2 regions of the Paenibacillus sp. cl130 genome follow, and region 1 is predicted to be linked to the other one. Evidence: predicted binding sites of a transcription regulator. Region 1 holds the regulator's gene; the other holds the start of a gene.
What was found. The regulator NrdR, encoded in region 1, represses ribonucleotide reductase genes. The targets are predictions, from matches to a motif close to AACACNATATATNGTGTT.
Positions count from the first base shown of each region.

Region 2: nrdI (class Ib ribonucleoside-diphosphate reductase assembly flavoprotein NrdI) is a predicted target of NrdR. The motif match lies at 1,259-1,276, and genes of this name have one in related genera.

Region 1 covers NZ_FOYG01000001.1:642,339-645,516, forward strand. Annotated here, with positions in the region: gene BM358_RS02980 (GNAT family N-acetyltransferase) at 1-319, shown strand, start outside; gene BM358_RS02985 (alpha/beta hydrolase family protein) at 316-1,320, shown strand; tRNA gene BM358_RS02990 (tRNA-Lys) at 1,465-1,537, opposite strand; tRNA gene BM358_RS02995 (tRNA-Ala) at 1,550-1,625, opposite strand; gene nrdR (transcriptional regulator NrdR) at 1,756-2,223, opposite strand; gene BM358_RS03005 (alpha/beta-type small acid-soluble spore protein) at 2,329-2,553, shown strand; gene BM358_RS03010 (lytic transglycosylase domain-containing protein) at 2,673-3,178, opposite strand, start outside.
Region 2 covers NZ_FOYG01000001.1:471,741-474,918, forward strand. Annotated here, with positions in the region: gene BM358_RS02100 (MFS transporter) at 1-49, opposite strand, end outside; gene BM358_RS02105 (GNAT family N-acetyltransferase) at 52-612, opposite strand; gene BM358_RS02110 (DUF2500 domain-containing protein) at 672-1,034, opposite strand; gene nrdI (class Ib ribonucleoside-diphosphate reductase assembly flavoprotein NrdI) at 1,442-1,801, shown strand; gene nrdE (class 1b ribonucleoside-diphosphate reductase subunit alpha) at 1,788-3,178, shown strand, end outside.

The DNA of each region.
Region 1 (3,178 bases):
TATGCATGCGCTGGAGTATACCCCCGCTGCAAATGAGTGTTACATTGATCATTTGGCGATTCGTTCAAGTCATCGTAACCAGGGAATAGGACGCCGTCTTCTAGCTTTCGCACAGCAATTTACGGTTGAATCTGGGTTTCATGCATTGACGCTTCATGTAGCGTATAAGAACCAAGGGGCTATCCGTTTGTATCACAAACTGGCGTTTGAAGTAGAACAATCCAAGTATAATGGGTTACGGCATTTTTGGTTCAAGGAGCCTGTATGGCATCTGATGAGTTGGAAAGAGAACCTGCATTCGAGGAGAGAGCATCGTTGAAAAAAACATTCAAGCTTACTTTTGGTATTGCGGCAGCTCTGGCTGTTGCCTTGATACTAATTGTTCTATATCAAAATTCCTACAAGATGACAGAAGAAAAAATACAAATTGCGACACCTAAAGGGCTGTTAACAGGTACATTAGCTTTGCCTAAGAACTACTCAGGAAAGGTTGGATTGGTTGTTTTTGTCCATGGGGATGGTCCTATTAATGACACATATGATGATGGATACAAACCACTGTGGGAAAAGTTCGCTTCCAAGGGTTATGCCTCCCTGTCACTGAATAAGCCCGGTATTAACAGCGCTCCTGGCAATTGGCTCGACCAAAGCATGGAGGACCGCGCACAGGAGATCCGATATGCAATAGACTGGGCAAGAAGCTTACCGATAATTGATAAGCAAAAAATCGGCCTATGGGGAGCCAGTCAAGCAGGATGGGTCATTCCGAAGATCGTTAAAGAGGAGCATGATATTGCATTCAGCATCCTTGTATCGCCTGCCGTGAACTGGATTTCCCAAGGACAATTTAATACCAGAAAAGAAATGGAACAAGAAGGAGCTACTCCGCAAGAAATTCAAAAGACATTGAACTACGATCAAGAAGTTCTACAGTTACTGAAAAAACATGCTTCTTATGAAGAATATCTAGGCATAGCCGATCCTGACGATATGATTTCCAAAGAAAGATGGAGCTTTATAGGCAAAAATTTTCTGTCTGATTCCACCGAAGAATTAAGTCACTTCCATTCTCCTGTACTCTTGGTTCTGGCTGGCAAAGATATTAATGTTGATGTAAAGGGTACCGAGCGAGTCTATCGCCAGAAAATACCTCCAGAACTGCTGTCCGTGATTCATTTACCTGAAGCCGACCATTCCATGATGGATGAAAAAATCGCGCGTTCAAAATCTCTAACTTTCTTAACAGCCGTATTCGCCCCAAGAAAATTGGTGAATGGTGAGTATCTCAAATCCCTTTCCGATTATGTCAGTCATCGTTAAACAATGATGTTCTTTTTTGCCATACTTCTTTTGATATGCTAATGAAAAAATGCTAATGAAAACCCCATAACTGTTCTCGGTTAGACTGGGAATAGATCTATAAACAACAAAAAAACGGCATCTCTGCCGTTTTTTCTAAAAGGATGGACTCTCAGGGACTCGAACCCTGGACCAATTGATTAAGAGTCAACTGCTCTACCAACTGAGCTAAGAGTCCATAATAAAAGTTTGGTGGAGCCTAGGGGGATCGAACCCCTGACCTCATCGCTGCCAGCGATGCGCTCTCCCAGCTGAGCTAAGGCCCCATCATAAGTAAGTTAATCAACGTTTCAAGCGACTTCTATATCATATAAAATTTTTATTCCTGTGTCAATACTTTTATAAAAAAAATATAATCATCTTCCCACCTTGACCCAAGAAAGATACAGTCAGCGATCAGTCGCTGGCTGTATCTTTAGATAACAATGTTTTCAGTTCCTTCATAAACATATTGATGTCTTTAAATTGACGATAGACGGACGCAAAACGTACGTAGGCGACTTCATCCACTGGGTAAAGCTGTTCCATGACCAGCTCCCCGATCTGCTGACTATCGACTTCTGTGGCTGCTGTGTTGCGGATAGCGTTCTCCACCTGGGATACGATCATATCCAATTGCTCGACGGATACTGGGCGCTTCTCACAGGCTCGAATGAGACCGCGCAGCATTTTATCACGACTAAACTCTTCACGGCTGCCGTCTTTTTTGATGACCATGAGTGGGGTTTCCTCCACCATTTCAAAGGTGGTAAAACGCCTGGCACACTGCTCACATTCACGGCGGCGACGGATGGACTTGTTATCATTCGCAGGTCGCGAATCCAACACTTTTGTGCCATTGTAGGCACAATACGGACATTTCATAATCTCACCACTTTCTTTTTCCAATAAATTCCCGAAGATTTTTAGTAATAATTTTGTCAAAACGGATCATAATATGTTTACCACATCGCGAGGAGGTGAACAACAATGGCACAAGGAAACAATGGCAACTCCAACAATCTGGTAGTCAGCAGATCCTCCGGCGCTCTGGAGCAAATGAAATATGAGATCGCTCAAGAGCTGGGTATCAGCATTCCTCAAGATGGATACCAAGGTAACATGACTTCCTATGAGAACGGTTCGATCGGGGGCTACATCACAAAACGCCTCGTAACGATCGCCGAACAACAATTGGCAGGTCAATACCAATAATCGCGGTAATAATGCAGAAATAACAAGAAAAAGTGTATGGACGGGCTGCTAAAAACAGCCTGTCCTGCGCTTTTTTTCATTTTAAAGCGAAAAGGCTCATCATGTCATTAACTTGTCTTTTAAAAATCATTATAAATTTTCGTGTATTGCCTGTAGTAATAAATGACCCGCTGTACATAATGTCGTGTCTCACCAAAAGGGATTTGCTTAATGGACTCTTCTTTTCCATCCCACACTCCCTTATCGAGCCACTCTTGAACTTTACCCGGCCCTGCATTGTAAGCAGCTACGATTGCTACAGGATTATCCTGAAACTTCATGGATAGGTTATGCAAATACCAGGTTCCCAGCTCTATATTGGTACCAGGCTCGTGCTTGACACTGTCTAGCGGAACCTTTTGAATCTGGGCGCTGTCCATAATCCAATTTGCTGTATTCGGCATAATCTGCATCAACCCCAGTGCACCCTTATGCGATTGCTTACTGGTTTTAAAATTGGTTTCTACGCGGATAATAGACGCCACCAAAAATGGGTCCACTTCATACGTTTGTGAATACTGCCGAATCTCATCCTTATATTGAATCGGATAGAACCAGGACATCCAATTTGAATTGAGGAACAGAA
Region 2 (3,178 bases), 170 kb from region 1:
TAAAAAATTGAAGAAAGCTGACGGAGTAAAATAGCTTATGAGATTGCACTCTTAGGATTCCGTCGCTTGCTCTGCAGCCTCGTATTCGCTTCGCAAAATCCCCATCTGAATAATGTCATAGTATTGCCCTTCCCTGAATAGCTTTTCCCGTAGCCGCCCTTCCTCCTTGAAGCCGCATGCCAAATAGCAACGGTGTGCACGTTCATTGAACGCATAGACCTCCAGCTCCAGCCGATGCAGATTCAGTGTATGAAATGCAAATTTTTGTAACAGCCGGATCGCTTCCCGTCCGTAGCCTTTGCCCAAGTCACCGTCACGCCCGATCACAACACCAAGGGTGGCGTGCCGATTTACCCAGTTGATTTTAAATAAATCCAGTTGTCCGATATAGTCCAGTGTGTCTTTATGCGCAATGACAAAACCTTTGATCTCGGGGTTGCCGTCAATCATCATCTGCAAAAAGGATTCGCTATTCACCTGTGAATGCGGGTAGATAAACACGTCGCTTAAACCACGTGTGATTTCCGGGTCATTGACCCATTTTCGGATAGCTGGTACATCTTCTTGACGGTATTCTCTCAATACAATTCGTTTTCCAATGATATGCGGCATCGTAATCTTCCCTCCAATTATGTATTTGTTTTGGCAATACTAACTCCCCGCCAACACCTTTATGCTTCCATTACTCTTACAAACTCCAGAAAACGTGTACCTTTATAATGAAGCTCCCCACGATCCCCGATCACAATCATACCAAAGTCCGTATCCTTCACCTCCAGCTCCATACGCTCACCCCCGTCAAACTCAAAGGTGATATAATAATATGTCGAAGCTGAAAAATCGCCTGATCCCCCACGCACTCTCGTCCGTTTATCCACAACCTTACATGAACGTTGTATCCGTTCGGCTGCTTGATTGGACAGGCCCGCTCCTATCGTTTTGACAATTCCCATAATCATTACAATAGCAATGAGTCCAAATACGATAAAAAAGATCATATTAAACGATTGAAATTCCATAAAATCATTTCCCATCTGCTTCATCCTTTCTACAGTAAAATGTAAATTTTCCATTCTATTGCCCATTGACAAATCGTACATCTTCACCCTCAAAAACTCCAATACTTTTTTAACATACTTACGAAAAAAAAGTTCTTTCGCTCTTTTCCGTACCCCGCTTGGACTTATACCCGATCTGGGTCCGCTGATCCCCTCTAGACCGATTGACAAAACTATATATAGATATAAAATAGAGAATGTACTCTAAATATAGTGTAAAAAACGTATTTATGCCCGATATCTTGAAGATACAGGTATGAAAATACATGTAAATATAGAGTCAAAAATTTTAAATGGCACAGCCAGCAAGGGTTTCCAGCTATGATGGATCTCGGGCAATGCCGTTTTCTTTTTTCGTTAATTGTTTAAGGAGGTTGCATACCATGCTGATTGCATATGATTCCAAGACCGGCAATGTAAAAAGATTTATAAACAAGCTCAAGCTTCCAGCGGTTCAGATCGAGGAGCAAATGACTATAGAAGAACCTTACGTACTTATTACATATACAACCGGGTTTGGGCAGATACCTGAGAGGGTATCTTCCTTTTTGAAAAAAAATGCACAAAACCTTGTTGGTGTAGCTGCAAGCGGCAATCGTAACTGGGGTGAGAAATTTGCCAAAAGTGCGGATTTGATTGCCGACCACTATAATGTCCCCGTAATTAGTAAATTTGAATTATCTGGAACGTTCGGAGATGTAGAGCGTTTTAAACAGGAGGTGAGCCGAGTTGCGGCATATTGAATTGAACAACATGTTGATGAAACGCGATACAGACGGCTTTTTCCAATTGGAAAAGGACCAAGAGGCTGTAGCAGAATTTATGAAGGAAGTTCAGGAACGGAGTTTGAAGTTTGCTGACACAGCCGCTCAAGTGCTGTATATGATTGAGAATGATTATTACGAAAATTTCTATAACAGCTACACGGCTGACGAAATTAATGATATTTTCCATATCACTCATAGCTATAATTTTAAATTCCCTTCCTATATGGCAGCATCCAAGTTTTATACCGACTATGCAATGAAGAGTAACGACCGTAAAGTCTATCTGGAACATTACCCTGACCGGGTTGCTGCTGTCGCGCTGCATTTAGGACGCGGTAACGCCGATACGGCACGCCTGTTGTCCCGCTCGATGATGGAGCAACGTCTCCAGCCAGCGACACCAACCTTCCTGAATGCAGGCAAAAGCCGCCGTGGGGAATTGGTTTCCTGCTTCCTGCTCGAAATGGACGACTCCCTGAACTCAATCAACTATGTGCTGAACACCTGCATGCAGTTGTCCAAAATCGGGGGCGGTGTTGCGGTCAACCTGTCGAAACTGCGGGCACGCGGTGAAGCAATTAAGGGTGTAGAAGGCGCAGCAAAAGGCATAATGCCTGTGCTGAAGCTGATGGAAGACGGCTTCTCCTACGCAGATCAAATGGGACAACGTAAAGGTTCTGGCGCAGCCTATTACAACATTTTCGGATGGGACGTGCTTGAGTTCCTGGATAGCAAAAAAATCAATGCTGACGAAAGAGTACGTCTCAAGACACTTTCTATTGGATTACTGGTGCCAAACCGCTTTTACAAGCTGGCTCAAGATAATGAACCGCTGCATGTATTTGCTCCTTACAGTGTGTTCAAAGCCTATGGAACGCATCTGGACGACATGGATTTGGATGAAATGTACGACACGCTGCTTGCTGACGATCGGGTGAAGAAAAAAATAGCGATGAGCGCACGTGACATGCTGACGAAAATTGCCATGATTCAGTTGGAGTCTGGTTATCCATATATCATGAACAAAAGTAACGCGAACCAGGCACATGCTCTTAAAAACGTGGGTCAAGTCAAGATGTCGAACCTATGCACGGAAATCTTCCAGTTGCAGGAAACTTCCGAAATTACAGATTACGGACAACAGGATACTATCCGCCGGGACGTGAGCTGTAATCTGGCTTCTCTGAACATTGTAAATGTGATGGAACATGGTAAAATTCGCGAATCTGTTCATGAGGGTATGATCGCGCTCACTTCAGTCAGCGATATGACCCAAGTAGCTAATGCACCAGGTGTTGCGAAAGCGAACCGTGAAATGCACTCCGTCGGTCTGGGTGTTATGAATCTGCACGG